DNA from 4 places in the Kocuria sp. CPCC 204721 genome. Region 3 is predicted to be linked to each of the others. Evidence: riboswitches for the same ligand, from Rfam matches in the RefSeq annotation. Region 3 holds a riboswitch; each other region holds the start of a gene.
The links. A riboswitch is a leader RNA that binds a small molecule or an ion and turns the genes downstream of it on or off. The one in region 3 is predicted to bind S-adenosylmethionine.
Positions count from the first base shown of each region.

Region 1 (7,812 bases), on a different contig from region 3:
TCGTCGGACGATGCGTCCCGGCCGATGACGTGCCGGTACACGCGCCACGGCCGCCAGGACTCGTCCACGACGATGTAGATCAGCTGGGAGGCGTCCGGTGTGAGAAACGCGCCGTACGAGGTCTGCTCGATCCGGTCCGCGAGAAGTTGTCCCGTAGCGAGATCCTTGACCTGGATCGTGAACCGTTCGTCACCTGCGGTGTCCTCGGACCAGGCCAACCTGGAGCCGTCCTCCGACACGCTGAAGGCGCCCAGCGCGTAGAAGTCGTGCTCCTGGGATGCGGCGTTAGCGTCCAGGAGGGTTTGTTCGCCGTCCAGTGCGGTGCCCGGTTCCACGGTGGGCGGTGTCCACTGCGCGGGGTCGGTGACCGGGACGCGGCAGAAGATCTGGTGGGCGCCGCCCTCGACCGTGCGCGTGAAGTACCACCAGTCCCCGCGACGCGACGGCACGGACAGGTCCGCCTCGAGCGTGCGGTCCTTGATCTCCCCGTAGATCCGCTCGCGCAGGGGCGCCAGATCCTCGGTCGTGGCCTCCGCGTAGGCGTTCTCGGCGTCCAGGTGCGAGCGCACCTCGGGGGAGTCCTTGTCCCGGAGCCACTCGTAGGGATCGGCGAAGGTGTGCCTGTGGAACGTGCGTTCCACCGGGCGGCTCGGGGCCACGGGATAGGACGGCTGCTCGGAAGTCATGCCCACAGTCTAGGGACGGGTGGGGACGCGCAGACGTGGTCCCGCTCGCGAGCGGCCACAATGGTCCCGTGCAGACTCCCACCCCTTCGCAGCGCGGCATGTCGCGCGCCGACACGTGGCTTCAGATCGTCCTGGTGCTCGGCGTGTCCCTCGGGACGTCCGCGGTCTACGCCGTGCTGGATCTGGCCGAGGTGCTCATGCGGTCCTCGCTGGCCGACACCACGACGACGCTCAACCGGCCCCTGAGCAGCGTCCCCCTGATCGACGCGTTGCGTCAGCTCACGGGCATCGGCTTCGCGCTCGTCCCCGTGCTGCTGGCCCTGTACCTCATGGCCGGGGTGGCGCGGGGGATCCCCGGCGTGCTGTGCAGGATCGGGGTGGATGGGCGCAGACCCGTGTGGGACACGCTGTGGGGAATGGGCCTGTTCGCGGTGATGGGCGGCGGCACCCTGGTGCTCTATCAGGTGGGCCGGTCCCTGGAGATCACCGCGCAGATCACCACATCCACCATGGAGCAGACCTGGTGGGCGGTTTCTTTGCTCGTGCTCTCCGCGCTGCGCCACTCGATCGTGGAAGAGATGATCGTGGTGGCGTTCCTGTGCGAGCGCTTGCGATCCCTCGGATGGTCGTGGTGGCTCGTGGCGGTGGCCTCCGCGGTGGTGCGGGCCAGCTATCACCTGTACCAGGGGTTCGGACCCACGCTCGGGAACCTGGTCATGGGACTCGTGTTCGTGTGGCTCTACCGCCGCGGCGGTCGACTCATGCCGCTGCTGATCGCCCACGCCCTCCTGGACACCGTGGGCTTCCTGGCCCCGCAACTGCTCGCGGGCTGATGCCGGAGACCGGTGGAGCGGCGTCGTCGGCCGCACCGAAGGGAACCAGATCAAATGGTGACGGTGCCGTCCGGGGTGTCGAACGAGACGGCCATGACCCCGGGGGTGCCGTTGGGGGCGCACCAGGTGACGTCCAGCGAGCCCAGGACGTCCTCCACGGGACCGCCGAGCCACTCCGTGACGCGGTCGGGGGAGCCGGCGATCTCCATCCCGCTCAACCGGACGTCCGTGATCCGCGCCTGGGACGGGTGCATCTCGTCCTCGGAATCGAAGTGCACCATGAACGGCAACTGCGGGTCGGAGATCAAACCCTTCACGCCGATCTGATGCCATTCGAGCTGCCGACCGTCGGGGAACAACCGGCCACCGGGCACGGAGGGGCGGCCCAGCTTGGCCTCGAAGGGCGCGAGGTCGGGGACCTCCACGACCCAGCCGAGCCAGCCGCCGCCGGCGTCGGAACGGGCACGGACGGCCTGACCGAACGGCGCCTTCTCCGCGGCGGGGTGCTCGAGCACCGTGACGACCTCCACGTACTGGTGGTCGGTGAGCGGCAGGATCATGTTCCGGGTGCCGAAACGGGGGTGCACACCGCCCTTGACCGGTTCGATCCCCAACCGGTTCGCGATGCGTTCGGTGGTGGCCTCGAGGCCGTCGGGCTGAGCCGCGAAGGAAACGTGATCCAAGTTCATGACGCCATGGTGGCACCGGCCACACGGGCCACCAAATCGAGCGCGAGCCCGGCGAGTGTGTGACCTGCGCCGCCCGGTCCGGTGGGCAGGGCCGGCTCTCCGCACCTCCCGAGACCTGACATCGGGACGGCTGATCCGGGCGGGGACTGTGTTGGTCCAGGTCAACGAGACGCGCGTCTCAGAGGCTGGAGTCCGCAGCATCAGCCGGGGAGTCTCCGACCGGGCCCTCGCTATGTGACCTGAGACCGATATCGATCCCGATCACTACGAGGTGGTTCCCGTGTCCGCAAATGCCGTCGGTTTCACACTCCTGATCCTCCGAGTCGCCCTGCTCCTGGGGAAGTTCGTGCACGTCAAGGTGGGTTGGGTCCAGAGCCTGTTCCTGCCGAGCTCCATCATCGGCGGCGCGATCCTCCTGCTCCTGGGCCCGCAGGTGCTGGGCCGCTTCGACGGGCCGTGGGGCGAGAACGGCCTGTTCCGCAGCGACGAGTACTACCCCGCCGGCACCATGACCAGCCGCCCGTCCTCCGTGGAACCGTTCTCCCTGCACATGTCCATCGCGGCCGTGGCTGGCGGCGTTCACCATCCTGGCGGTGGTCGGCATCGCGTTCAACGTGGCCATTTTCCTGTGGTTGGCACCCCACATCATCGGTCGCTACTAATTCGGGCGCGGTATCGGTGACTTCCGCCAGTCCATGGGTGTGACCGCCACCGGGCTGATCCTCATGCGCGTGGTGGGCCCGGAGGCCAAGACCCGGTGTTCGAGGCGTTCGGTTACAAGCAGCTGGTGTTCGAACCGTTCTTCGGGGGCGGGTTGGTCACGGTGCTGGCCATCCCCGTCATCTACCTGACCGGCGTGCGGCCGTTGTTCTTCGTGATGCTCGCGGTGTTCGTGATCGCGGTGCTCACGGGTCTGTTCTACGTCCATCCACGTGAGATGAAGGACCGGGAACTGCACACCCGGGAGATGGAACAGCAGGAACGAGCGGCCACTGACCCCGAGCCCGCTCGCAGCGTCCCCGGCTTGACTCCCGCCCCGCCGGGTTCGGACAATGAGGTAATAGGTCACGAGAGTCAGCGCGAAGCCCCAGCTAGCTGACCGGCAACCCTCCCTTCCGCGGTGGGGTGCCCTGGGTGAGGACCTGGCCGTGGCGTCGACCGACGTCATGCGGCAAGCGCGGGTCGTTGGTGCCCGGTCACAGCACGGGCACCGTGCGGATCGCCACCGGACCCCTGATCCCTCCGAGAAGGAGTACGGCCATGAGCACCGCTCCCACCCCCGACAATCCCCAGGGCTGGTCGTTCGAAACCCGACAGATCCACGCGGGCCAGAACCCCGACCCTGTGACCGGGTCGCGCGCCCTGCCGATCCACCAGACCACGTCCTTCGTGTTCCCGGACGCCCGCACGGCGGCGGCCCGGTTCGCGCTCGAGGAGATGGGCCCCATCTACTCGCGCCTGACCAACCCCACCACGGAGGTCGTGGAGAACCGGGTCGCGTCCCTCGAGGGCGGCGTGGGGGCCCTGATGGTCTCCTCCGGACAGGCCGCGGCCACGCTCGCGATCCTCAACCTGGGCGGCGCCGGAACCCACGTGGTGGCCAGCCCGTCCCTGTACGGCGGGTCGTACAACCTGCTCAAGCACACGCTGCCGCGCATGGGCGTGGAGACCACGTTCGTCTCGGACCCGGACAATCCCGCGCAGTGGCGGGACGCGGTGCGCGAGAACACCGTGGCGTTCTTCGGTGAATCCATCCCGAACCCCCGCAACGACGTGCTCGACATCGAGACGATCGCCGGGATCGCCCACGAGGCGGGTGTCCCGCTCATCGTGGACAACACGATCGCCACGCCCTACTTGGTGCGGCCCATCGAGTGGGGCGCGGACATCGTGCTGCACTCGGCCACCAAGTTCCTGGGCGGCCACGGCACGGCGATCGGCGGGTTCATCGTGGACACCGGAGCGTTCGACTACTCGCGGGACCCCGAGCGCTTCCCCGGTTTCAACCAACCGGACGAGACGTACAACGGGCTCGTCTACGCCCGCGATCTCGGTGCGGACGGGGCCTTCGGCGTCAACCTCTCGTACATCCTCAAAGCGCGCGTGCAGTTGCTGCGTGATCTGGGGACCTCGATCTCTCCGTTCAACGCGTTCTTGATCGAGCAGGGCATCGAGACGCTGTCGTTGCGCATGGAACGTCACGTGGCCAACGCGCAGAAGGTCGCCGAGTGGCTCGAGGCCCGCCCCGAGGTGCGCTCGGTGTCCTACGCCGGTCTCGAGTCCTCGCGCTGGCACGACCGCGCCCTGAAGTACGCGCCCAACGGTGCCGGGTCGGTGCTCGGTTTCGTGCTCGACGGCGGCCGGGACGCCGGTGTCGCGTTCGTGGACGCCCTGAGCCTGCACTCCAACGTGGCGAACATCGGTGACGTGCGCTCGCTCGTGATTCACCCCGCCTCCACGACGCACGCCCAGCTCAAGGACGAGGAGCAGCTCGCGGCCGGCGTGGAACCGGGATTCGTGCGGCTGTCCGTGGGTGTCGAGGGCATCGACGACATCCTCGCGGACCTCGAGTCCGGATTCGCCGCGGTGGGTGCGCGCGGCGACGCTGCCGGTGACGCGGCGTCGTCGGCGGAGGACACGGGGAACTGACCATGACGGTCGTGGGCAACGGGCCGCGCACGCGGCGCGACGGCGTCGTACGGCGGGCCGAACTCGGCGAGCTCGTGCTCGAGTCCCGGTTCCGGCTGCCGGACGTGCACCTCGCGTACGAGACGTGGGGCGAGCTCGCGGCGGACGGTTCCAACGCGGTGCTGATCGAGCACGCGCTCACGGGTGACACGCACGTGGCGCGCGGTGGCGCGGGACACGAGGACGCCGCGAGCGCTCCCGAGGGCGCGGCCGCCGCGGCGGACGGTTGGTGGGACGGACTCGTGGGCCCGGGTGCCGCGATCGACACGGACCGCTACTTCGTGGTGTGCGCCAACATCCTGGGCGGGTGCTACGGCAGCACGGGACCCGCGAGTCCCGCACCGGACGGCGTCCCGTGGGGCTCGCGTTTCCCGCGCGTGACCGTGCGGGACTCGGTGACCGCGGAGGCCCTGCTCGCTCGGGCGCTCGGAGTCTCCCGGTGGCGGCTCGTGATCGGCGGGTCCATGGGCGGAGCTCGCGCCCTCGAGTGGGCCGTGTCCCACCCGGATCGGGTGGCCGCGTGCGCCGTGATCGCGGCCAACGCGCGCGTGGGTGCCGAGCAGCTCGCGTGGGGACAGGCACAGTCGCTCGCGATCCGCCAGGACCCGAACTTCCGGGGCGGCGACTACTACGCGGGCGAGTACCCGGAGGCGGGTCTGGGGCTCGCGCGGCGGATCGCGCACATCACCTATCGCAGCGCGCACGAGCTGGAGACGCGCTTCGGCCGCGAACCCCAACCCCGTGAGGACCCCGAGGCCACCCACGTCGCGGACCGCGGTCGGTACCAGGTGGAGAGCTACCTGGACCACCAGGCGTCCAAACTCGCGGGCCGCTTCGACGCGAACTCGTACCTGAGTGTCAACGAGACCTTGATGTCGCACGACGTCGCTCGGGGCCGCGGCGAGCTACGGGACGTCCTCGCCCGCACGCGGTGCGAGTGGCTCGTGGCCGCGGTGGACTCCGATCGGTTGTTCTTCCCCTCGGAATCCGCCGAACTCGTGGCTGCGCTACCGGGGGAGCAGGAGCTGCACACGATCACGTCCCCGAGCGGGCACGACGGGTTCCTGATCGAAACTCCGCAGGTGGGCATGTTGCTGCGGGAGACCGTGCTGCGGGATTGAGCAGGGAGCCCTGACGGGTCGGTTTCAGCGGTGAGACCCGGTGGGAACGGGTCGGCTTCAGTGGGCGCGGCCCTGACTGGCGGGACTGGGTGACCCGGCCCCGGGCCGGCTCAGGCCTCCCGGTCCTCGACAGGGATGCCCTCGCCCGCACCGGGGATCGTGGTGCGCCCGAACGAAGGGCGCTTGGCGGTGATGTTGTCCCCCGAGCTGCGACGCCGGATCCGGCGGCCGACCCACGGGACCAGGTACTTCCCGGCCCACACGAGGTCCTCTCGACGCGCCTCGCGCCACGTGCGCGCGGGGCGGTCCCCGAGTTCACCGGGAACCAGGTCGTGCTCGACCCCCAGGGAGTCCAGGACCTCGCACGCGATGAGCTGGTGGCCCAGGGGCGAGAAGTGCAACCGGTCCGGTGCCCACATGGCAGGTTCCCCCAGTTGCTGCAGTCCCCAGAGGTCCACCATCACGGCGTCGTGCCGGGCGGCCACCACGCGCACGTTCTCGTTGAAGATCGCCACGCGCCCGCGGATGCCGCGCAGCACGGGGGTGTTGCCGATGTCCGGGCCGTCGAACATCGTGACCGTGGCACCCGTGGCGGCGAGTTTCTCGATCACGGCGTCGAGCCGCACCGCGATGTCGTCCGGATCCGCACCGGGTCGCAGCATATCGTTGCCGCCCGCGCTGATGGTCACGAGGTCCGGGCGCAGTTCGATGGCCGGTTCCAGCTGTTCGTCCACGATGCCCTGGAAGAGCCGACCGCGGATCGCGAGGTTGGCGTACGCGAAGTCGTCGGTGTGGCGCGCGAGCTCCTCGGCCACGCGATCGGCCCAACCGCGCACACCGCCGGGGACGGCGTCGTCGGGATCGCCGACGCCCTCCGTGAAAGAATCGCCGATCGAGACCATGCGGTGCCAAGGGTGCTTCGGGTCGGAGGGGGCTCGGGAGTGCGTGCTCTTATCCATACCAGGGTTCTAACACACCCGCCTGAACGACTCAGGCCCGCGGGCAGCGCCGGGTGGGCATGTCAGGATGGAACCATGCAACAAGCTCCCCACGTGATCTGGAACAACGAACCGCAGGACCGCGCCGGAACACCCTTGGTGGTCATGTTCCACGGCTACGGTTCGTACGAGGAAGACCTCATGGCCCTGAGCTTCGCGCTACCGCAGGGCTACACGTACGCGTCCGTGCGCGCACCGCAGCGCGCGGGTATGGGTTTCCAATGGTTCCCGTTAGCCGCAGATCTCGCGTTCACCACGGACGCCGTGGTCGCCGCGGCCGAGGCCGTGATCGAGTGGTTGCGCGAAGAGTCCCAGCAGCACACGCACGTCTTCCTGCTGGGGTTCTCCCAGGGCATGGCCATGGCCACGACCGTGGCGCGTCACGTCCCCGAGCTCGTGGACGCCGTCGTGGGGATGTCCGGGTTCGTGGTGCCCGTGGCGCCCGACGACGCCCAGGCGGGGTTCTTCCAAGACGAACGTCTGCGCGCCGAGCCGCTGCGCATGTTCTGGGGCCGGGACCCGGAGGACCCCGTGATCACCTCGGTGCTCGTAGACGGCACCGCCGAGTGGGCCAACGATCACACCGAGCTGACCAAGATCCAGTACCGGGGCATCGGTCACGGGGTGTGCCCGGAGGAACTCGCGCACATCAAGGAGTATCTCCAGGCCGCCGTGGACGCGACCTCGTAGGGCGTCAGCCCGTCACGATGCGCACGGGCGGCAGCTCCGCCCCGACCACCGCGATCACGTCTCCGGCGTGCAGTTGCGCGCCGCGGCGCAGTTCCACCGCGCCGTTG
Region 1 covers NZ_JAVKPO010000015.1:28,317-36,128, forward strand. Annotated here, with positions in the region: gene RF637_RS11620 (S9 family peptidase) at 1-686, opposite strand, end outside; gene RF637_RS11625 (CPBP family intramembrane glutamic endopeptidase) at 755-1,519, shown strand; gene RF637_RS11630 (VOC family protein) at 1,570-2,208, opposite strand; gene RF637_RS11635 (hypothetical protein) at 2,489-2,890, shown strand; gene RF637_RS11640 (hypothetical protein) at 2,966-3,307, shown strand; SAM riboswitch class IV at 3,272-3,392, shown strand; gene RF637_RS11645 (bifunctional o-acetylhomoserine/o-acetylserine sulfhydrylase) at 3,469-4,857, shown strand; gene RF637_RS11650 (homoserine O-acetyltransferase) at 4,860-6,017, shown strand; gene RF637_RS11655 (SGNH/GDSL hydrolase family protein) at 6,128-6,976, opposite strand; gene RF637_RS11660 (alpha/beta fold hydrolase) at 7,052-7,705, shown strand; gene RF637_RS11665 (RNA-binding S4 domain-containing protein) at 7,710-7,812, opposite strand, start outside.
Region 1: it holds a riboswitch for S-adenosylmethionine, as region 3 does, so the genes downstream of both, RF637_RS11645 (bifunctional o-acetylhomoserine/o-acetylserine sulfhydrylase) here and RF637_RS10360 (ABC transporter ATP-binding protein) in region 3, are expected to answer to the same signal.

Region 2 (7,812 bases), on a different contig from region 3:
CGCGGCTGCATTCGGCTGCTGCGCGGCCCTCCCCTACAGTGAGGTGGCGTGCCATGACTAACGGCTGGTAGTAAGGCGCCTCAACCCCGGGTCGTCCGACGTCCGACCCGCATCCCCGACGTGACCACACACGATTCCTCGTCCATCCGTCACCCACGCCCGGGCTCGTCGCCCGTCGCGGATCCGCCCGCCCCGTCCGGGCCCCTCGCTCTGCGCCACCCCGGTTGCCCGTCAACTGGCGGGTCTTCGTTGCCGCGGCAACCCTGCTTGTCTCGCCGTCCGCCTGGGCCACGGAGGCACCCGAGCACGCCGACGCCGTGATCGGCGGCGTGGTCGCGTGGGTCGCCTCCCGGCTGGGGTGGTTCTACATCCTCACGGCCGCTCTCGTGATCGTGTTCGTGATCCTGGTCGCGGACAGCAGGCACGGCACGATCAAGATGGGCCCGGACCACGCGAAACCCCAGTTCAACCTGTTCACGGGGTGGGCCATGTACGCCCTGATGGGCATGGCATTCGGCTACTTCGCCTACCGCTTCGGCATGCCGCTGAGCATCCGCTCCGCTCTCTACCCCCTGATCGGGTGCCGGATCCACGGTGCCGCCGGCGACGCCGTGGACACCGCGGCGCTGCTCGGGACCATCTTTGGGGTGGACAAGGGCACCCGGCGGCTTTCCGAGCTGAACATCATCCTGGCGATCGGGCTCATGCTGTACGTGCTCATCACCGGGCGCACGGCGTTCCTGCTGGATGCGATCGTCAAGGGCGTGAGCGGATTGCGCGTGGCAGACGCCTCGGTGATATCCGAGCTCGTGACGGTGAACCCGAAGATCACGGTCTTCATGATCGGTGAACGCGCCGCCGAGCTGATCGCCCAGGACCGGGACGCGACCGCCCGGTGAGCACGGCCGCCAAGAACCGAGCAGGCTGAGAACATGGGTGTGGCCCGGGTCCGTCCGGACCCGGGCCACACCCGACCGTGGAGTTCGCGGTCGCGGGGACCGTGCTCGCGAGGACTACGCGGGCAAGGGCTCCAGCTTGTAGAAGGACACCCCGCCGGTCACCCGGGACGCCCCGGGGACCAGGAGTCTGCTGTACTTGGCGCACCACTGGCCGCGCCCCCGTGTGTGCTGTGCGGCGAGTGCGACCTCACGGGCGTCGTCCGCGAAGTACTCGTGCTCGTGACCGTCCGATCCCGTGATGGACACCACGTGCCGGGCGGGGTCCGCCTGAACGGTGACGTCCACCCACTGTTCGCGGGTGTCGGGGTGGGATTTCTGGGTTGTCGTGTTCATGATGTCGGGCCTCTGATTTTTCCGGTCGCTTGCCGGAACCACACGTGTGGCCCCGGCCGCTTCGTCATCCAATCCACCCCTGAACCGAGGGTTGGCGTACGCCGAGTTGGAGCTCTGGGCGCGCGGTGACGTCCTTGTCGTTGCGCGGGCGCATCTCGTGAAGCTGATTCGAGCCTATCCGTGGATTCGGGGGACCAGCCAGGCGCGGACCGAGAATGTCATCAAAACTTAATCAAGCTTCTGTTGAGTAACATCTGGCACCCGGCGGCGTTTCTCACGGGGTGCGCAGGCCGGCCCCGCGCGTACCGCGCATCCGGGAGGTGACCGTGCGAGCGCGCTCGTAGTGGCCCAGCAACTGCTCGCACACGGCACCCCACGTGCGCTCCTGCACGCACTGGTGGGCGGTGCGCGCGAAGGCGAGGCGTTTGGCGTCGTCGCCCGCGAGGTCCCGGACGCGCTCGCGCAACCCGGCCAGGTCACCCGGGGCGTAGAGCCACCCGTTACGCGAAGAGTCCACGAGGTCCAGGGGGCCGCCGCGGCCCACGGCCACCACTGGGACCCCGGAGGCCATGGCTTCCTGGATGGTCTGGCAGAACGTCTCGTGCTCACCGGGGTGCACGAACACGTCCAGCGACGCCATGGCCGTGGCGAGTTCGGTGCCCGTGAGGAAGCCCTCGAAGTGCGCGTTGGGCAATACCGAGCGCAGCGACTCCTTCCCGGGGCCGGAACCGATGATCACGAGCCGGGTGTCCGGCAGGGCGTCGATCGCGGCGAGGTCCGCGACCTGCTTCTCGGGGGCCAACCGCCCCACGTATCCCACGAGTCGCTTGCCGCCGCCCACGCGCTCGCGCCACGCGTGATCGCGCAGCGCGGGACGGAACCGGCTCGTGTCCACTCCGCGGCGCCACATGTGCACCCGCTGGACGCCATGCTCGTGGAGTTGGCTGATCGACGCCGTGGAGGGAGCGAGCGTGAGGGTCGCACTGTTGTGCATCGCACGCACGTGGGACCACATGGCGGTCTCCAGCACGGATGCACCGTAGCGTGCGGCGTAACCGGGCACGTCCGTCTGGTACACGGCCACGCACGGCAGACCCAAACCCTTGGCGGCCTGGATGGCCTGCCACCCGAGCACGAACGGGGACGCCACGTGCACCACGTCCGGGGCGAAGCGGGCCAGGATGCGCTGCATGCGACTCACGGTGCAGCTCGCCACGCGGACCTCGGGATAGCCCGCGAGCGGCAGGGACGGGATGCGCTCGATCCGTACGCCGTCCACGTGGTCCACCGAGCCCAGGAACAGGGTCTTCTCGTAGGAGGGGGCGATCACCATGGCCTCGTGCCCGTGATCCCGCAGGTGTTCCAGGACGCGGATCACCGAATGAGTGACACCGTTGACGTGGGGGAGGAACTGTTCGGCCACCAATGCAATTCTCACGGTTCCCACTGTGGGCCCGGCGCCTCACGGGGGAGTCACCCGGGGGTGGCCCGCAGGTGAAGTCCGGGCTAACTTCGCTGCCCGTGGTGCGCGGGTGAACGTGAAAAGATGTCCGGTGATGAAACTTCCCTCACTGCCCGGCGTGGTCTCGGGCGTACGCGACCGCTTCACGTCGCACGGTTCGTCCCCCGTGCGCGCCGCCGACGTGCCCCGCCCCGAACCGGACGACTCCCCGGGACTGCCCATGCCGCTCGCGCTGCAGGGCGTGATCGAGCTGCTCGCGGTGGCCGTGGTGGGCCTGTTGCTGGGCACCGTGCTCCTGGGTGCGGTATGGGCTGCGGGGGGCTTCGCGACCATGGGCGCGGGCGGGAGCCTGCAGCTCGCCGGTCAGGTCTGGTTGCTCGCGCACTGCGTGCCTCTCACGATCCAAGCCATCCAGGGCCTGTCGCTGGACGGTGGCGGGACGGTCACGCTCGTGCCTCTAGGGCTCACGCTGATCCCGTTCGGCCTCGCGGTGATCGCGGGCCGCCGGATCGCCCGGGCGTGCTGGCGCGGTCAGTTCCTGATCCCGTTCTTCGCCGGGATGCTCGCGTACGCGCTCTTCGGGGCCCTCGTGGGCTGGCTCAGCCGCACCGAACAAGTCTCGGTGGACCTCGTGGCGGCCGCCCTGTTGCCCCTGGTCCCGGCCGGGTTGGGCACCCTCGTGGGCGGGTGGAGCGCTTCGCGCTCGCTCGCCGCGGTGCTCGGGGCCGACGTCGCGTCCTGGTTGCAGCGCACGAGCCAGCACTCACGCTGGGCCGGTTCCTACGTGTGGGCCGTGATCCGCGCCGGTTTCCTCGCCGCGGTCACCGCTGTGGCGGCCGGTGCCCTGTTGTTCGTGGTGGCGCTCGCGTGGAACTGGGACCGCGTGATCACGGTCTACCAGGACCTCGGTACCGGCGCTGCGGGGGACACCGCCCTGACGGCACTGCAGTTCGGGTACCTGCCCAACATGGTCGTGTGGGCGCTCACGTGGGCCACCGGTGCCGGCTTCTCGCTGGGCACCGGGACCCTGGTGTCGCCGTTCCAGAGCACGCTGGGACCGCTGCCGCAGTTCCCGGCGCTCGCCGCGCTGCCCACCGGTGACCCGTGGCTGTACGCCCCTGCGGTCCTGGGGTTGCCCGTGCTCGCGGGTCTGCTCGCGGGGTGGTGGTTCTGCCGCGAGGGTGAGAACCACCTGGACGACTGGATGGCCATCCGCCTGCCCCTGCGCTGGATCACGTTCGTGCTCTCCACCGTGCTCACGGCGGTGTTCATGGCCGTGGTGGGGGCGGGCCTCGTGACCGCGCTCGCGTGGCTCTCCAGCGGTTCGCTGGGCATCGGCAGGCTCACGGACATCGGCCCGCACGCGTGGCACGTGTTCCTGTGGCTCGGTGCCGAACTCGCGGTGGGCGCCACCGTGGGGTGCTTGGCCGGGCCCTGGCTCGAACGCGAGGGCTACCGTTCCCGCTCCCGCGCCGAGGCGGACGAGCTCCCCGAGTCGGATTCCCCGGCCCCGGAGGACGACGCCGCTGTGGCCCACCACGACGCCCTGCCCGCCGCTGGCGCCGCGCACGGTTCCCGCTCGGCTTCCGGCCCCGGCGCCGGGCAGGATGCTCGCACGGCACCCGGTGGCCGTCCTGGATCCGGGGCGGCCGTCCCGGACGGCGAGGTCACGGCTCGGGATGTCCGGGGTCTGTTCCGGGGCCGCGCGTCGCGCGCTGCCGCCGAGCCCGAGTGGGAGTCCCAGCCCCGCGGCGGGTCCACGGCCGTGGGACGATCGGCAGACGAACCGGGACTGTCCCGCCGTGAGGAGGCCAAGCGTCGTCGTGCGCAGCGCAGGTCCGAGAAGCGCAAGGCCGCGCGGCTGGCCGCCCTCGACGACGAGCGGGACTGAGACGACGATGAACCGCTCCTGGCGCCGACGGGCTCGGGCGTCCCAGGACGTGGGACTGGGCCGATGACGAACCGCTCCCGATAGCAATGGACTCGCTGGGAGCGGGCGTCTCAGGACCCGGGACCGGCGGAGGTCGGCGAGGTCGCTCCCGGTGTAGCACTCCCCGAAGGGGCAGGGTTCGAGGCGCTCGGCGTGGGCGTGACAAGGGAGGCCTCAGGCGTGGCGGTGGCCGTCGGATCGTCCTGCGGCGCACCCGTCTCGAGGGGAGCACCCGAGAAATGCTTCCACACGTTGTCGCTGAGCTGTTGCTCGCACCGGCTGGTCGAGGACAGCGTGAGGGCCCGCTCGGTGCATTCCTGGTAGACCTGGGTGGCCGGCCACACGAGCAATCGGGTGCCACCGCCCAGCGCATTGATCACACCCCACACGATGGCCAACACCGCGAGCACCGTGATCAGGACCCGTGAGGACGAACCGCGGGAGCGCGCGAGCGCGATGATGCCCAGCACGATCCCGGCGATGGCGAGTACGAGCCCCGCCACGGTGGACCACACGTCACCCACCACGAGTGCGGAGGCGAGCACCGCGAGGGCCGCGGCCACCGCGGCGAACCGGAGCCGAGCGCCATCAGAGGGGTCCCCGGACTGGGGGCCGCGAGGTGAGGGCTTCTCACCGCGCGGGTCGCCGGCGTGCGGGCCACGGTGCTGCGGGCCGCCGGAGTGCGGTCCCCCTGAGTGGGAACCCCCGGAAGGGGTGCCGCCGGAGGTCGAACCCATCGAGTGCGTGGCGTGGGGCGGCGTGCTCCGGTGGCGGGAATCGTGCATACCCACCACTGTAGGCGAGCCGATGGACCGAGCAGCGCCGCGGGTGCGGCACCGCCGCGGCGCCATCGAGGCAGCCTCGCTGGATAGAGTGGGCCCATGCGTTTAGTGGTTCTGGTCTCGGGCTCCGGTACGAATTTGCAGGCGATGATCGACGCCCTGCACCAGGGGGACGTGGAGGTGGATATCGCCGCCGTGGGTGCGGACCTGGAGTGCGCCGGTCTGGACCGGGCGCGCGCCGCGGGCATCGACACCTTCGTGGTGCCGCTGTCCGAGTACCCGGACCGGGAGCAGTGGAACCGTGCGCTGCAACGACGCGTGGCGTCCTACCACCCCGACCGCGTGGTGTTCGCCGGGTTCATGCGGATCGTGGACGCGGAGTTCGTGTCCGTGTTCCCGCGCCGGATCATCAACACGCACCCGTCCTTGTTGCCGTCCTTCCCCGGTGCCCATGCCGTGCGGGACGCCCTGGCCTACGGCGTGAAGGTCACGGGCGCCACGGTGCACGAGGTTGTCGCGGACGTGGACGCCGGACCCATCCTGGCCCAGGTCGCGGTCCCCGTGGCCGAGGACGATACCGAGGCCGTGCTGCACGAGCGGATCAAATCCGCCGAGCGCACCCTGCTCGTCAACGCGCTGGCGAAACTGAGCTGGGACGTCACGAGCACCGACCCCGATCTGCCCCGGTCGTAGACTGAACCGGGCTCCGGCCCGCCTACCGTCCGTACCCTCGTCCCCACTGGAGAGCTCGTGAACACTGCCGACCTGAACCGTGTGCCGCTCAAGCGCGCACTGATCTCCGTGTACGACAAGACCGGTCTGGAGGAGCTCGCGCGAGGGCTCCACGACGCCGGCGTGAGCATCGTCTCGACCGGTTCCACAGCCGGGACCATCCGCGGCGCGGGGGTCCCCGTGACCGAGGTCTCCGAGGTCACCGGGTTCCAGGAGTGCCTGGACGGGCGGGTCAAGACCCTGCACCCGCGCGTGCACTCGGGAATCCTCGCGGACCGGCGCAAGCAGGAACACATGGATCAGCTCACCGAGCTCGAGATCGAGCCGTTCGACCTGGTGATCGTGAACCTCTACCCGTTCCAGGACACCGTGCGCTCGGGTGCGGAGCAGGACGCCGTGGTGGAGCAGATCGACATCGGTGGTCCGTCCATGGTGCGCGCGGCCGCCAAGAACCACGCCGCGGTCTCCGTGGTCGTGGATCCCGCCGGTTACCCGGACGTGGTGCGCGCGGCCCAGGAGGGCGGTTACGACCTCGCGGCCCGGCAGAAGCTCGCGGCGGCGGCGTTCGCCCACACCGCGGCCTACGACACCGCCGTGGCCACGTGGACCGCCCAGCAGTTCGACCACGACCCCGAGGCGAACTTCTGGCCCCCGTACGCGGGTCTCGCGCTGCAGCGCGCGGAGTCCCTGCGCTACGGCGAGAACCCGCACCAGAAGGCCGCGCTCTACACGAACGACGCCGCGGCGCCCGGGATCGCGCAGGCCGAGCAGTTGCACGGCAAGGCGATGTCCTACAACAACTACGTGGACGCGGACGCCGCCGTCCGCGCCGCATTCGACTACGACGAGCCCGCCGTGGCCGTGGTCAAGCACAACAACCCGTGCGGCGTGGCCGTGGCCACCCCCGGCGCGCAGGACCCCATTGCGGACGCCCACCTCAAGGCCCACGCGTGCGACCCGCTCTCCGCGTACGGCGGTGTCGTGGCGGCCAACCGCACGGTCACGGCGGACATGGCCCGCAACCTCAAGCCCATCTTCACCGAGGTGGTCGTGGCCCCCGAGTTCGAGCCGGAGGCGCTCGAGATCCTCGGGGCCAAGAAGAACATCCGCCTGCTCGCGCTGCCCGAGGGCTTCGGCCGCGATCCCCTGGAGTACCGCGGGGTCTCCGGCGGCGCACTGTTCCAGCAGGCCGACCGCCTCGACGCCGAGGGCGACGACCCTGCCGACTGGGCCCTGGTCTCGGGTGACGCCGCGGACGAGAAGACCCTGGCGGACCTCGAGTTCGCATGGCGTTCCCTGCGAGCCGTGAAGTCCAACGCGATCCTGCTCGCGAACGACGGTGCCTCGGTGGGCATCGGCATGGGCCAGGTCAACCGCGTGGACTCGTGCCGCCTGTCCGTGGAGCGGGCGAACACGCTCGCCGAGGATCACACCGAACGTGCCCGCGGTGCGGTCGCGGCGTCGGACGCGTTCTTCCCGTTCGCGGACGGGTTGCAGGTGCTACTGGACGCGGGCGTGCGCGCCGTGGTGCAGCCGGGCGGTTCCATCCGTGACGAGGAGGTCATCGAGGCGGCCCAGGCCGCGGGCGTGACCATGTACCTCACGGGGGCGCGG
Region 2 covers NZ_JAVKPO010000005.1:68,598-76,409, forward strand. Annotated here, with positions in the region: gene RF637_RS06690 (BCCT family transporter) at 225-899, shown strand; gene RF637_RS06695 (hypothetical protein) at 1,014-1,292, opposite strand; SAM riboswitch class IV at 1,313-1,455, opposite strand; gene RF637_RS06700 (glycosyltransferase family 4 protein) at 1,567-2,730, opposite strand; gene RF637_RS06705 (DUF6350 family protein) at 2,849-4,645, shown strand; gene RF637_RS06710 (DUF308 domain-containing protein) at 4,756-5,469, opposite strand; gene purN (phosphoribosylglycinamide formyltransferase) at 5,566-6,159, shown strand; gene purH (bifunctional phosphoribosylaminoimidazolecarboxamide formyltransferase/IMP cyclohydrolase) at 6,217-7,812, shown strand, end outside.
Region 2: it holds a riboswitch for S-adenosylmethionine, as region 3 does, so the genes downstream of both, RF637_RS06695 (hypothetical protein) here and RF637_RS10360 (ABC transporter ATP-binding protein) in region 3, are expected to answer to the same signal.

Region 3 (7,812 bases):
CGTTGCGCTTCGGCGTGGGCGCCCGGATCGGCCTCGGTGAGGTCGCCGAGCGGGACGGCGTGGACCTGTTCACGCTGTTGTTCTCCGAGACGCAGGGCCGTGCCGTCGTGGCCGTGCCGCGCTCGGAGGAGGTGCGCTTCCAGGACATGTGCACCGTGCGCCGCTACCCGTTCGCGCGGATCGGCGTGGTGGACACCGAAGCCGGGGCCCTGGACTTCCAGGGCGAGTTCACGGTGGCGCTGGACGAGCTGAAGATCGCCCACGCATTAACCCTGCCCCGTCACTTCGGCTGACGGGCCGGGACCACAGCACGAGAACCCTCGGAGGGAGCCATGTTGGACGACATGCCGCGGCCGGTTCCGCCGCAGCCGTTGCGCACGCAGCGGTTGGAGCTGCGCGCGTTCACACCGGACGAACTCGAGGCCGTGGCCGGGGGCTCACGACTGCCCCAGTTCGCGCCGGGTTTCCCCACCCCCGAGAACGAGGACTGGGCCCGGGAGGCGATCGAGGCCGGTGAGCACTTCTTCACGGAGAGCGACTGCGCCCTGCTCGCCGTGATCCGGCTCAGCTCGGGGCAGATCATCGGCGCCGCGGGGTTCGCGGGACCCGCCATGGACCACGAACTGGAGATCAAGGGGTCCATCGTCCCGGAGCACCAGAACCAGGGGCTGGCCACCGAGGCCTTGCGCGCGCTCGTGGACCGCGCATTCGAGGACCCCGGGATCCGTGCGGTGCACGGCTCCGTCCCGGCCGACCACGAACCGGCACGCCGGGTGCTCGTGCGCTGCGGGTTCGTGAAACGACCCTCCGAGGGCTCGGAGGACACCTACTACCTGCGGCGCCCCTGACGAGCGGTCACGGATGTACCCCTGGATACCCTTCGACCTGCTCCCCGCGGACACCCTGCCGGAGTGGATCCTCATCATCCTGGCGGTCCTGGACCTGCTCCTGAAGATCCTGGCCCTGGGCTGGATCCCCCATCAGCGCCGTCCGTCCGTGGCGCTCGCGTGGTTGCTCGCCATCTTCCTGATGCCGTACGCGGGGCTCCTGTTGTTCGTGGTGATCGGTTCCACCCGGTTACCGCGTAAACGCATGGCCAAGCAGGCCCGGATGAACCACGTGATCCAGGAGAACACCCCCGAGCGCCTCCCGCTGGGGCCCGAGCTCGCCGAGTACCCGGAATGGGTGCGCACCACCGCGGAGCTGAACCAGAACCTGGGCGCCCTGCCCATGGTGGGCGGTAACGACTTCGAGATCCTCACCGACAATCACGATTCCATGGCCCGGATGGCCCGGGACGTGGACCGCGCCACGGACTACGTGCACTTCGAGTTCTACATCGTGGCCGTGGACCAGGTCTCCCGAGAGCTGCTCGATGCCCTGATCCGCGCCCACGAACGAGGTGTGCGCGTGCGGATCCTGATCGACCACGTGGGGTCTCTGGGTTACCCGGGGTACGCGGAACTGGTCCGCCAGTTCAACCGTTCCGGGGTGCCGTGGCGGCGCATGCTTCCCATCCGCCCGTGGCGCGGTGAGTGGCAGCGCCCGGACCTGCGCAACCACCGCAAGATCCTGGTGGTGGACGGCCAGGTGGCCTACACGGGCTCACAGAACATCATCCACCGCTCCTACAACAAGAAGAAGAACCTGCGGAAGGGCCTCGAGTGGAAGGACCTCATGGTCCGGGGCACGGGATCCGTAGTCACCGAGTTGAACGCGGTGTTCGTCTCGGACTGGTACTCGGAAACCGACGACCTCCTGCTGGACGAGACCCCCGCCGCGCTCGAGCACACGGCCGAGCCCATGTACGCCCAGGTGGTGCCGTCCGGGCCCGGGTTCGAGACCGAGAACAACCTGCGCCTGTTCAACCACCTGATCTACAACGCCAATCACCGCGTAGTGATCTCCAGCCCGTACTTCGTCCCGGACGAGTCCCTGCTCCACGCCATCACCACGGAGGCCCAGGCGGGCGTACGGGTGCAGTTGTTCGTGGGTGAGACCTCGGACCAGTTCCTCGCGCAGCACGCCCAGAACTCGTACTACTCCGAACTCGCGCGCGCCGGGGTGGAGATCTACCGCTACAGCTCCCCCACCGTGCTGCACGCCAAGTTCGTGCTCGTGGACGACATCGTCTCCGTGATCGGTTCCTCCAACATGGACGAGCGTTCCTTCGCGCTGGACCTTGAGGTCTCCGTCCTGATCGTGGACGAGTCGTTCCGCACCCGGATGGAGGACGTCGTGGGGCAGTTCCGCGCCAACTCCACCCTCTTGGACCTGGACGCCTGGGAGAAACGCTCGCTGGGGCGCAAGTTCGTGGAGAACGTCTGCCGCCTTACTTCCGGCCTGCTCTGACGCGCCCCGGACGACGACGCCGCGGAGCCGGGCGCGGCGTCGTCCGTCCCCTCGGTGCCGCCCACCCGGGGCGGGCGCGAGTGTCCGTTCCTCGCCCGGGTGCGCGAACGCCGTCGCCGCCCGCAGAGATCGGGGTGGCGACGGCGTCGTCGTGCACGGTGGGCACGGGGCCCGGTGCGGATCAGCCCGCTACGAGCACCGCGCGGCCGTTGAACGTGCGGTTGCGCAGGCCGTCCAGCGCGGAGTTGACCTCCTGTGCGGTGAGCGGGAGCTCCGTGATGGGCGGCTTGGGCAGATCCGTGTCCTGGGCGAGCGCCACGAGCTCCTTGAGTTCGGGAAGACTGCCCACGAAATTGCCGCGGATGTTCAGCAGGTTGAACGCGGTGAGCGCGGTGGGGAACTGGTACTGGCCCCCGAACAGGCCCACGCTGACCAGGGTCCCGCCGTTGGCCATGGCGAAGAGCGCGGCGTTGGAGGTGTCCCCGTTGTTGACGAGGTCGATGGCCGCGGCAATCTTCTCCCCGCCGGCCCGGACGATGTCGCCCACGAGGTCCTCGCCGCCCACGGCCACCGTGGCGGACGCGCCCACCGCCTGGGCGTTCTTCAACGCGGCCTCGCTCATGTCCACGGCCACGATGTTCTCGTGACCCAGGGCCTTGAGCACCGCAATGGTCATCAGCCCTACACCGCCCGCGCCGATCACGGCCACGGGCTTATCCGCGGGCAGTGGCATGATCTTCTTGACCGCTGAGTAGGAGGTCAGGCCGGAGCAGGCGAGCGTGGCGCCGAAGGACGGGTCGATGTCGCCCAGCGGCACCAGGTAGCGCTCGTCCGGCACGTGGACCTCCTCTGCGTAGCCGCCGCGGCGCTGCACCGAGAGGTTGCGCTTCTTCCCGCTGCAGTAGTTCTCGCGGTCCTCCGAACAGGCCTGGCACTCGCCGCAACCGATCCACGGGAACACGATGTACTTGGTGTCCCCGGGCGTCACCGTGGCGTCCGGTCCCGCGGCCACGACCTCCCCCACGATCTCGTGCCCGAGCACCACGGGGTACTGCGCGCCCGCCGCGGTCAGTTCGTAGCGTCCGGCGCTGCCGAGGTCGAAGTACCCGTCCTGGCAGTGCACGTCCGAGTGGCAGACCCCCGAGTTGGTCACGCGGATCATGACCGCGGAGCCTTCCAGTTCGGGCCGTTCCACCTCGAGTTCCTGGGCTGCTCCGCCCGGCTCCGTGTGCGCGAAAACCTTCATGGCCACTCCTTCGTTGCGTGTGTGTAAGTCGCCTTATCAGGTGAGCTGTGTCACTACTCTAGGCCGCTACGCCGAGTTGTCCACGGGTCCGTGCCCGTCGCATCGGGGGACGACGACGCCGCTGATGCGCCCCGGTCTCAGGCGCGGGGTTCCGGTCTCAGGCGCGGGGTTCCGGAGCCGACTTTTGCGCGGCCCGCCGAGCGGCGCGGTTGGCAGGCCCCACGGCGGACACCAGCACCGCGACCTGCAGCAGTACACCCGCCAGCCCGGCGACGATGCCCCATTCGGGCCGCCCCAGAACGAGCAACACGATCGCCGCCACCACGGCACACACGGCCACGGGAACGGACCACCGCACCCTCGGAAGGGCCGCGGCGTGACCCGCGGACCACGCGGCGTCGGACGCGCGCGTGTGCCGGGTCCGGAGGCCCACGGCCCCGTTGCGATCGAGCGAGCCGACGGCCGCTGCCCTGACGGTCACCACGGTCACGACGCACACCAGGACCGTGCTGAACGACAGCATGATCACTCCGAGCAGGTCCTCGTCCACGGTTCCCTCCGGGTCACGGGCATTTCCTCCACCCTACGACCGTCACGGATCCGGGCACTGCGGATCCGGTGACGTCATCCGCGAACGCCTCCACCGCAAGGTGCTCCGCCGCAGGGCAGAACCCAGTGGGGAATCCTGGTCGTCGTCAGCTGACACAAGGTCATGACGAGGTCGCTCTCTTCCGCATCGCCAGGGATGGGGCGGTCACGGTGACCGGGGTCGACGACGCCGCCCTGCCGGGCCTGCGGGACCGGGCGCGAGCGGCGTCGTCGTCGGAGGGAGGTGTCAGCCCACCAGCTCGCGGGACGGCGTGTCCGCGACGGAGGGCTCGCCCACGAACGCGCCGCGGTACTTCGCGGCGGGGTGGGTGTCCTTGACCCGCGGCTGGCCCTCGCCGTAGAGGGACTCGCGCAGGGTGGTGCCCTCGTACTCGGTGCGGTAGCGCCCGCGCTTCTGCAACTCGGGGACCACGTACTCCACGAAGTCCTCGAAGGAACCGGGGCTCACGTGGTAGGCCAGGTTGATGCCGTCCAGGCCGCCCTCGTCCACCCAGGTCTCGAGCTGATCCGCGACGGTCTGCGCGGAACCCACGAGCACGGCACCCATCCCGCCCAAGGCGCAGTGCTTGGCGATCTCCTCGCGCGTCCACTGCTTGTCCTTGGACTGCAGCGTGAACGGGGTCAGGAAGGACTGGATGGAGTCGGTCTTGATGTAGTTCAGGGCCTCGTCCTCGTCGAACTGGGACAGGTCCACGCCGGACCACCCACCGATGATCGCCTGGGAGGCCTCCAGGTCCACGTATTGCAGGTAATCGCGGTACTTCTCCTGGGCCTGCTCGTCCGTGTCCGCGACGACCACGGAGAGCATCGCGTAGATCTTGACGTCGTCACGGCTGCGGCCCTCGGCCTGAGCCCGGTCGCGGATCTTGTCAGTCACGAAACGCGTGAGGTCCGGGCGCAACCCGCCGATGAACACGGCTTCCGCGTGCTTACCCGCGAACGCCTGCCCGCGCGAGGACGCGCCGGCCTGGAAGATCAGCGGTGTGCGCTGCGGGGACGGTGCCGTGAGCCCCGCTCCGGGAACCGTGAAGTGCTCCCCGCTATGCCGGATGGGATGGACCTTGGTGGGATCCGCGTAGACACCCGTCTCACGGTTCTGAACCACAGCGTCCTCCTCCCACGAGCCCTCCCAAAGCTTGTAGCACACGTCCAAGAACTCCTCCGCGATCTCGTAGCGCGTATCGTGCTCAATCTGGCGCGGCAGGCCCTGGTTCTCCGCAGCGGACGGAAGGTAGGAGGTCACCACGTTGAATCCCACGCGGCCCTTGGTGAGGTGATCCAGTGTGGCGTACTTGCGGGCCAGGGTGTAGGGCTGCTCGTAGGTCACCGCGCTCGTCACGCCGAAGCCCAGGTGCTCGGTCACGGCGGCCATGGCCGAGACCTGCATGAACGGGTCGTTGACCGGGACCTGGGCCCCGTCACGCACGGCCGGAGCCGCGGAGTTCTTGTAGATGTCGTAGATGCCCACCACGTCCGCAAGGAACAGGGCGTCGAACTTGCCCCGCTCCAGCAGCTTGGCCAGCTCCGTCCAGTACTCGATGGTGTTGTACTCGGTGGCCCGGGACCGCGGGTGGCGCCACAACCCGAAGCTCTGGTGATCCACGCAGGTCATGTCGAACGCGTTGACGGAAATCCGTTTGCTCATCTCGGTCAGCCCCTCAGCAGGAACACGACCCGCGCCCCGTGCACCACCTACGGCGGCCTACCTTGCGGGTCCAGCGCGCTTGTGTGGCGCCGTACTTGCCGCATGCGGTGTGTCATGCGGCCCGATCCTCACCTGGGGCACCCCGCTACGGGAGAGGGTTGCCGTCCGACAAGCCAGGGCTAAACGTCGGCACTCGTGATCGTTGTGGCATCGATCCTAACGGGGATCCCCGGTCCTCGGAAACACCTCGGGTTACGGCACGTCACGACGGCGCCCCGGCGCGTCACACGATTTGCACCCGCGGGCTCCCGGCCCGTTCAATGGTGGGGTTCCCATCCGGAGCGGCTGAGAGACCTGGCTCGTTGACGTCGCAGCAACCAGCCCCACGCGGGCAAGGTGCTAATGCCAGGAACGATGGAGTTGATGAATTGAGCCATATCCTCACGCGCCCGGAATCTGCCGTCGACGCCGCTGCGGTCACCTTCGACCGGGTCGGCAAGTCCTTCCCCGCACACCACGGAGCGCATGTCCACGACGTCCTGAGGGACGTGACCTTCACGGTGCGTCCGGGCGAGATCGTCTCCGTCCTGGGCCCCTCGGGGTGCGGCAAGTCCACCCTGCTACGCGCCGTGGCCGGGCTCGGCACGGCGAGCGAGGGCGAAGTCCGGATTGACGACTCGGTGGTGCGCGAGATCGACCCGCGCTGCGCCGTCGGCTTCCAGGAACCGCGGTTGCTGCCGTGGCGCAGCGTGGCGCGCAACGTGGCACTGGGTCTGCCCCACGGGACTCCCGCCCGGGAAGGGAAGCGGCGGGTGGCGCAGCTGTTGGAGCTCGTCGGCCTGTCCCACCACGCGAATCACCGTCCCTCGGAGATCTCCGGGGGCATGGCACAGCGCGCATCCCTCGCCCGGGCCCTGGCACGGAACCCGCGGGTCCTGCTGTTGGACGAGCCCTTCGGGGCCCTGGACGCCCTGACCCGGATCAGGATGCAGGATCTGCTGCTGGACGTGCACCGCGCCGATCCCACGACCGTGCTCATGGTCACCCACGACGTCGAGGAAGCCCTGGTGCTCTCCGATCACGTGGTGGTGCTCGCGCGGGAAACGGCCACGGGCCCCGCGACCATCGCCGAGATCATCTCCCCCGAGCTGGCCCGCCCGCGCTCCCGCGAGGACAGTGAGATCACCGCGCTGCGCGCCCACCTGTTGGCCTTGCTCGGCGTGGAGCGCTGAGCGCATGGCGCAGTTGTCCCGACGCCGCGCCCTGCAGGCACTCGGCCTGTCCGCGCTAGCGCTGCCCCTGAGCGGATGCGTCATGGAGGGCGAAGGTCCGGGCCGCGGTGTGGCCGGCGGTTCCGCGCACGAGATCTACCTGGACTACGCGACCTACAACCCGCTGTCCCTGATCATCAAGGCCAAGGGCTGGCTCGAGAAGGTCGCCGAGGCCCACGGTCAGACCGTGACGTGGGTGTACTCGGCCGGTTCCAACAAGGCCAACGAGTCGCTACGCGCCGGGGTCGTGGACGTGGGCTCCACGGCAGGTTCCGCCGCACTGCTCGCGCGTGCCAACCGCTCGCCGATCAGGACGATCGACCTGTTCTCACAGCCCGAGTGGTCCGCGCTCGTGCGCACCCCGGACTCCCCCGTGCGCACCGTGGCGGATCTCGCGGGCACGTCCGTGGCCGCGACGAAGGGCACGGATCCGTACTTCTTCCTCCTACAGTCCCTCGGCGCGGCGGGCATGAGCGCCCAGGACGTCACCGTGGTGAACCTGCAGCACGCGGACGGGCGCACCGCGCTGGACACCGGTCAGGTGGCCGCATGGTCCGGACTGGACCCCGTGATGGCCGCCGCGGAGAAGGCGGGGGACGTGCTGTTCCACCGGCAGTTGGAGTTCAACACGTACGGGTTCCTCAACGCGCGGGAGGTGTTCCTGCAGCTGAACCCCACGGGTGCGCAGG
Region 3 covers NZ_JAVKPO010000011.1:47,040-54,851, reverse strand. Annotated here, with positions in the region: gene purL (phosphoribosylformylglycinamidine synthase subunit PurL) at 1-293, shown strand, start outside; gene RF637_RS10385 (GNAT family N-acetyltransferase) at 333-848, shown strand; gene cls (cardiolipin synthase) at 862-2,352, shown strand; gene RF637_RS10375 (alcohol dehydrogenase) at 2,534-3,598, opposite strand; gene RF637_RS10370 (SdpI family protein) at 3,756-4,148, opposite strand; gene RF637_RS10365 (LLM class flavin-dependent oxidoreductase) at 4,434-5,861, opposite strand; SAM riboswitch class IV at 5,939-6,053, opposite strand; SAM riboswitch class I at 6,182-6,273, shown strand; gene RF637_RS10360 (ABC transporter ATP-binding protein) at 6,281-7,084, shown strand; gene RF637_RS10355 (aliphatic sulfonate ABC transporter substrate-binding protein) at 7,089-7,812, shown strand, end outside.

Region 4 (7,812 bases), on a different contig from region 3:
GAACGGGACGGGCTGGGTGCTCATGGGAACTCCTCGGAGCTGGTGTGGGGTATGGCGGTTAGGGGTGTGATGAACCGCGGCAACGGGTGTGCTCCGGCGCGGCGGGGTAAGGGGAACGTCACCGTGGGTGGTGCCGCTACGAACGGTTTTCGGCCTGCCCGGATGTGGCGGTCGAAGCCAACACGAGCGGTTCACGGGTCGGTCGGGGCTGGTGCGGCGGTCAGGCCGCGGGGCTGCGGCCTCGGTATTCACGAGCGGCATCCCGGACCCGCAGGTGCTCCAGGATGGTCAGCGCCGCCTCGGGGCGGTTGAACGTGTAGAGGTGGAAACCGGCGCAGCCCAGATCCATGAGATCGTCGATCAGGGACAGGGTGGCCGCGACCCCGCGGTGGCGCAGTTCTTCGGGAGTGTCGGCGCGCAGGAACCGGGTGAGGCGTTCCGGGACCCGGACCCCGGTGATCTCGGTCATGCGCTGCAACCGTTGCGGGTTGCTCAGCGGCATGAGCCCGGCGACCACGGGGATGTGGATGCCCTCCGAGCGCGCGCGTTCCAGGAACGTGGCGTAGTCCTCGGGTTCGTAGAGCACCTGCGTGATCGCGTAGTCCGCGCCGGCCTCCTGCTTGTCCCACAGGGACGCGAGATCCGCCTCGAAGTCGCGGCCTCGCGCGGGGGACGGGTAACACGCCACCGACACGGACAGCGGCCGCTGACCCGGGCGGAACCCGGTGCCGAAGCGACGTCGTTCGACGTCCCGGATCAGCTCCACCAGTTGGGAGGCCCGGCCCAGGCCACCCGCGGGGGTCCGCCATTCCCCGGTACCCAGGGGCGGGTCGCCGCGCAGCGCGAGGAGGTCGCGAACGCCGTCGTCCAGCAACTGGTCCACGGCGCGCTCGAGACCCGCGCGGTCCGTGCCACCGCACGTGAAGTGCGCCATGACCGGGGTCTTGGTCGCGCGGCGCAGGTGGCGCAGCGCCTCGCGGGAGACACCGTGATGGCCGGCGTGACCGTGGGTGACGGAGAAGAAATCCGGCCCGGCCTGGGCCATGGCGTCGATGTTGCGCCACACAGTGTCCGGGTCCGCGGTGGGCCGCGGCGGGAACACTTCGAACGAGACGAGCGTGGAGCGGCGCGGGCGCCGGACCAGCCAGGACGTCCCCGTGGGCGGGCCAGTCACGGGCGCGGGTTCTGACGCTGCGAGGGGTGCGGGCATATAAAAAATCCTCCGGCGTTAGGACGCCGGAGGATGAGCTCCGAGCGCCGTACTTGCCGACCACGCGGTTGCGCGGCGGCCGGATCCTCATCTGGGGCACCCCACTACAGCTGGAGGGTTGCCGCCCGGTTAGCCAGAGCTTCGCACCGGGACTCATGATCCTTTGTTACGAGCGAGCGTAGCACAGCCTCGTGACGAGGCCCACGAACGATGACGGAACCGCCGGCCTCCCGCCGCGCTCGTCTTCCCAAGCGGGCTGAATGGACCGCACGGGGGCACCTGGGCCCTGCCGTGGTCATCCTGCCCCACGACGTGCAGGACATGAAGATGCCCGAGTTGGGACCCGAGAACTGGGTCTCGCGCTCGATAGCCGCGGCGCCGGCCGCGGGCGGGTCCGCGTCCTCTCAGGCACCCGCTCCGACGACGACGCCGTCCCCCTTGCGCAGCGCGACCGCCAACCCCGGTCGTCACGAACCCTGAGTTCGGGCCGCCGTGCATCCGGCGGCTCGCCGGTGCACCCGCGTGACGAAAGCGCGGCGAAAAGCAGGGACGCCCACCCGGTCAACCGACCGGGTGGGCGTGCCTTGGCGTGTCATCAGCAACTCAGCATGGGTGCCAGACCTTTCCTCCCGGTTCGTAGCACCGGGGGCCGGTGTAACCGGGATAACCGCCATCACTCTCGGGAGCCGGGGGCACGTGGGGTGCCGCCGGCAGCTGCGGGGCAGCAGGTACCCGGGGCGCGGCCGGTAGCTGAGGTGCCGCGGGCTGCGCGGGGGCGGGGTTGTAGTTGTAGTTCGGTTGCGGAGCGGGATTGGGTTGGGGTGCCGGATCGCCCACGGCGACCTCGTCCTCCACGACCGCGGGAGGCGCCTCGAGCGTCGGCGTGGGAGTGGGCGTGGAGGACGAGGTGGGACTCGGCGTCGCGCTCGGGCTCGCGGTGCTCGGAGTTGTGGTGCCGGGGGATGCGGATTCCCCCGGCGGCGCGCAGTCCTGCTTCGGGTCGAAGAAACCGACCTGCATGGCCTGGGCCACGTTGTACGCGCTGTCCATCTCTCGCCGGTACGTGCTGTTGGCGCCCACGGTCATGGGCGTTGCCAGGCCCGCCTTGACGAGTGCCTGGTTGACGTTCAACCCGTCGTCGTCGCGGGTCACTCGGGCGAGGGTGCGGCCGTAGCGGTCCGTGCGTTCCACGTCGTAGTCCAGGTGGATCGTGGATCCCTTGGGCAGTAGGTCCTCAAGCTTGGCCGTGGCCTCGTCCGCGAGGCACTCGCCGGGCTGACCGTCCCGCGCGACCTCCGGGGTATTGATGTTCAGCAGCCGCACCCGTGTGGACTTTCCCGCGATCGTGGCGTCCAGGGTGTCCCCGTCCACCACGCGTTCCACTGTGGCCACTGAGTCGTCCGGGGTGGTGCGCAGTGCGGCATGGTGTAGACAAGACGCATGGCCACCATCGATGAGCTTCCCGGTGAGATTGTCGCGGACCTGCGCGTGAGCGATGCCCGTCCCCTGAGCGGCGGGGACACCGCCCGCGCCTACTGGCTCGAGACCCCGGACGGGCCCCTGTTCGCCAAGACCATGCCGGGTGCCCCGGCGGGTGTGTTGGCGTTGGAGGCGGCGGGACTCGAGGCGCTGCGCGCCGTCGCCCCCGCCGAGGTGCGGGTGCCCAGGGTGCATCACGTGGGCGATGAGGCCCTGGTGCTCGAGTGGATCGACGAGGGTCCCGGACGGCAGGACCGTGCCACGGAACGCAGCATGGGTGCTGGTCTCGCGGCCATCCACCGCGCGCGAGCCCCGCACGTCGGGTGGCTCTCGGCGGAGCTGCCGGAACGCATCGGCTCGTTCCCGGTGGATCTCACGCCCACGGACGACTGGGCCGACTTCCTGTTACACCGCCGCATCGAGCCGTTGCTGCGCGCGGCGATCGACGCGGGACACCTGGACCCCGCGGCGTCGGACCTGCTGGCGCGCTTGGCGCCGCGAGCGGACGAACTCGCGGGCCCTCCCGAACCCCCGAGCCTGCTGCACGGTGACCTGTGGGCAGGCAACCGCGTGGTGGATCGCAACGGGACGAACTGGCTCATCGATCCGTCCTCGTTCTACGGACACCGCGAGTACGACCTGGCCATGATGCAGCTCTTCGGCGGTTTCGGGCGGGAATGCTTCGCGGCGTACGACGACGCCTACCCCCTCGCGGACGGCTGGCACGACCGGGTGCCGTGGTACCAGTTGCCGCCGCTGCTGGTGCATGCGATCAGGTTCGACGGTGGTTACGGCGGGGCGGTCCTACGGGCCCTGCGCAGTCTGATGTGACACTACGGGGCGCGTCCATCACCCGCTGAGGACAGGGCGTTCTCGGCCGATGACTGCTACAAGGCAGGTGCGGACAACGTTTTCCACCCGCGTGACATGGTTGGACACGTCCCCCGCACGTGCAGCATGATGTTTACTAGATTGTCTAGTTATCCACAACGCGAGGGACGCGATGGAGAGCAGTGCAACGTGGTACGGGCCGGTGAGCCCGCAGTCGCGTGCGCTGCGCCGGGTGGTCGTGCTCAACGCGGAGATCGCGTACGAGATCCGCCGCATCTTGGGGCTCAAGGGAACCGATTACGCGGCCATGGTCATGCTCATAGTCCATTCCATGGGGCCCACGGAACTGGCTCACGCGCTGCACATCACGACGGCCTCCGCGACCGCGGTGGTGGACCGACTGGTGCGCGCGGGTCACGTGGTCCGGGAGCCCGTGGAGGGGGATCGACGCCGGATGACTGTGCGCGCGGTGACCTCGTCCAGGGAGCGGACCCGGGAGCACGTCGTGCCGGTAATCGGGATGGTCGAGGACGAGCTCGACGCCCTGGACGAGCCCGGGCGTGAGGCCGTCCTCCGGTTCCTGAGAGGTACCGAGTCCCGTCTGGAGGAGTACTTGGAAGACTTGCGCGGGCGCGCGGACCAGGCGTCCCAGGACGATCCCGGGGCGGGTGGGTCATGACCGAACGCGTACGCACCGCCCGGTCCCGTGAATCCCACCGAGCGGCTCCCGGGATCCCGTCCGTTACCGATCCTGGGGCCTCCCCGAGTGTCGCCCCCGCCGACGACGCCGCCTGGCGCCGTTTCCGCACCGCCGTGGGGGAAGAGCTGGACGCGTTCTTCGCGGCCCCCGCGAATCGAGTTCCCACGAGCCCGGGTTTCGGGGTGCTGTGGGAGCGGGTGCGCGAGCACATGGTGGGCGGCAAGCTCATCCGGCCGCGACTGACGTGGATCGCGTGGTCCTCCTTCGCCGGGGGCGCGGGGGATGGATCGAGCGCGCCTGACCCGCTCGTCGCGCCGGACGCCGGGGATGCCGAGGAGACGCCGGGTGTGCGCGATGCGGCCGGAGACGGGAACCACACGGCGGGCGACCGGGAGACAGAGGTGCCGGACCCCGAGTGCGTGCGCCTGGCGGCGTCGTTCGAGATGCTGCACGCGGCCCTGCTGGTCCACGACGACGTGGTGGACCGCGACTGGCTGCGCCGGGGCATGCCCACGGTGGGAGAGCTGTTCCGCCGTGACGCGGCCCGCGCCGGCGCACCCGAGCACGAAGCGGAACACGCGGGGGCCTCGGCGGCGATCCTCGCGGGGGACCTGTTGTTGGCGGGGGCACTGCGGCTCGCGACCACGTGCGCATCGGACCTCGCGCGGTGTCGCGCCGTGGCGGACGTGGTGTTCGACGCCGTGACCGCCTCCGCGGCCGGGGAGCTGGATGACGTGCTGTTGTCCCTGCATCGCTTCGGCGCCGAGCACCCCGGGGTGCAGGACATCCTGGACATGGAGCGGCTCAAGACCGCCACGTATTCGTTCGAGGCCCCGCTGCGGGCCGGCGCACTGCTCGCGGGTGCTCCCGCGGACGTCGCGGAGCGGCTGGCCCAGGCCGGCGCCATGCTGGGCGTGGGGTACCAGGTGGTGGACGACGTCCTGGGGACGTTCGGTGACCCGGGACTGACCGGCAAATCGGTGGACGCGGATCTACGTTCGGGCAAGGCCACCGTGCTCACCGCCCACGGGATGGGGGTACCCACGGTCCGCCGGGTCCTCAGGGACCTCGCGGCGGAACGCACCACGGTGCATCACGCGCGGGAAGCGCTCACGGCCTCCGGCGCCAAGGACGTGGCCGTGGAACTGGCCACGGATCTCGTGGACCGCGCCCGGACCACCCTGGACGAACTGCCCCTGCCCGCGGCGCAGCGCGATCAGCTCGTCGCGCTGTGCCACCACGTCCTGAACAGACACTCGTAGTGAGGACCCCCATGCCGGATTCGGACGCGCCGCCCCTCTCGTCGCTTCGCCTGTATACCGCCACGGCCCTCGCGGCCTCCGGGTCGGTCATCGGCCGGTACTCTACATCCTTCTCGCTGGCGTGCCGCACTCTGCCGCCCGCCGTGCGCCGGGACATCGCGGGGATCTACGCGCTTGTACGCGTCGCGGATGAGGTCGTGGACGGCACCGCGGGCGCCGCGGGCCTCGAAGCCGCCCGCGTGCGCACCGCCCTGGACGGGTACGAAGCGGCTGTGAACTCGGCCCTGGCCACGGGATTCGCCACGGACCTGGTGATCCACGGCTTCGCGGACGTCGCCCGCCGTCACGGTTTCGGGCGGGAGCTGACCGAACCGTTCTTCGCGTCCATGCGCGCCGACCTGGACGTGGCCGAGCACGACGGCGCGTCGCTCGAGTCGTACATCTACGGTTCCGCGGAGGTCGTGGGACTCATGTGCCTCGAGGTGTTCATGGACATGCCCGGCACACGGGCGGACACCCCTGAGCAGCGGGACATGCTGCGGGCCACGGCCCGTCGGCTGGGAGCGGCCTTCCAGAAGGTGAATTTCCTGCGTGACCTCGGGGCGGACCACGACCAGCTCGGTCGCACGTATTTCCCGGGCGCGGACCCCGCCCACTTGGACGAGACCCAGAAGGCGCAGCTGCTCGCGGACCTCAATGCGGATCTCGACGCCGCGATGCCCGGGATCCTGGCCCTGGACCGGCGCGCTCGCCGGGCAGTCCTGATTGCGCACGGACTGTTCGCGGAACTGTCCCGGCGGATCGAACGCGTCCCCGCGCGGGAACTGACCAGACAACGCATCAGCGTGCCCACCGCGGTGAAACTGCGGATCGCGGCGCGCTCCCTCTCGGATTCGGTGGTGACACGATGACACGGACGGTGGTGATCGGCGGCGGTTTCGCGGGCCTGGCCACGGCGGGGCTGCTCGCCCAGGACGGGCACCGCGTGACCCTTCTGGAACAACAGGACATCCTGGGTGGGCGCTCCGGGCGGTGGTCCGCGGAGGGCTTCTCGTTCGACACCGGCCCCAGCTGGTACCTCATGCCGGAGGTCATCGACCGGTGGTTCCGGCTCATGGGCTCCAGCGCCGCAGCAGAACTGGACCTGCGCACCCTGAGCCCGGGCTACCGCACGTTCTTCGAGGAGCACCTGGACGAGCCACCGACGGACGTGGTCAGCGGGCACGCGGAGGAACTGTTCGAGCAACTGGACCCGGGATCCTCCCGTGCGCTGCGCATGTACCTGGACTCCGGCGCGGAGGTCTACGAGCTCGCCAAGAAGTACTTTCTCTACACGGATTTCGCGCACCCCCGTGAGCTCATGACCCCGCAGGTGCTCAAGAACCTCCCGCGGCTCGGCACACTGCTGACCCGGTCCATGAAGGGCTACATCGACCAGCGGTTCACCGATCCGCGGGAACGCCAGATCCTGGGGTACCCCGCGGTGTTCCTGGGCGCCTCGCCCTCGAGTGCTCCGGCCATGTACCACCTCATGAGTCACCTCGATCTCACGGACGGAGTGCAGTACCCCGTGGGTGGGTTCAGCGCGCTCGTGGACGCGATGGCCGAGCTGGTGCGCGCGGCCGGGGTCGAGATCGTGACCGGGGCGACCGTCACGGGGATCGACGTCGAGCGGGCACCGCGCTCCGTGCGTTCCCAGGTGGCTGCCGCCCGTTCACGACGTCGCTCGGCCGGCTCCGTGCGCGGCGTACGTTACCGTGCGACGTCATCGGCCTCGAATGCGCCGCGGACGGCGGCCGACGGTGCGGAGACCACCGTGCCCGCCGATCTCGTGGTGGGTGCCACGGACCTGCACCACATCCAGACCAGGTTGCTGCCCGAACGGTACCGGGCCCCGGAATCGCGGTGGAAGCGCCGGGACCCGGGGCCGTCCGGGGTGCTCGTGTGCCTGGGCGTGCGGGGGAAATTGCCGCAATTGGCCCACCACAACCTGCTGTTCACGGCGGACTGGGACGACAACTTCGCGCGCATCGGTACCGGGCGGGAGCTCGCGGAGAAGACCTCGATCTACGTGTCCATGACGTCGGCCACGGACCCCGCCACTGCGCCCGAGGGGGACGAGAACCTCTTCATCCTGGTGCCCGCACCGGCCGTCCCCGAGTGGGGTCGCGGCGGGATCAGCACGCCGGAACGCCACGAACCGGGTTCGGAACAGGTCGAGCGGGTCGCGGACGCGGCCGTGGCGCAACTGGCCCGCTGGGCGAAGATCCCGGATCTCGAGTCCCGGGTCGTGGTGCGGCGCACGTACGGGCCGGGGGACTTCGTCGCCC
Region 4 covers NZ_JAVKPO010000008.1:84,561-92,372, reverse strand. Annotated here, with positions in the region: gene metE (5-methyltetrahydropteroyltriglutamate--homocysteine S-methyltransferase) at 1-24, opposite strand, end outside; gene RF637_RS09265 (methylenetetrahydrofolate reductase) at 221-1,210, opposite strand; SAM riboswitch class IV at 1,255-1,371, opposite strand; gene RF637_RS09260 (hypothetical protein) at 1,421-1,690, shown strand; gene RF637_RS09255 (thermonuclease family protein) at 1,814-2,602, opposite strand; gene RF637_RS09250 (fructosamine kinase family protein) at 2,651-3,520, shown strand; gene RF637_RS09245 (MarR family winged helix-turn-helix transcriptional regulator) at 3,693-4,199, shown strand; gene RF637_RS09240 (polyprenyl synthetase family protein) at 4,196-5,482, shown strand; gene RF637_RS09235 (phytoene/squalene synthase family protein) at 5,494-6,393, shown strand; gene crtI (phytoene desaturase family protein) at 6,390-7,812, shown strand, end outside.
Region 4: it holds a riboswitch for S-adenosylmethionine, as region 3 does, so the genes downstream of both, RF637_RS09265 (methylenetetrahydrofolate reductase) here and RF637_RS10360 (ABC transporter ATP-binding protein) in region 3, are expected to answer to the same signal.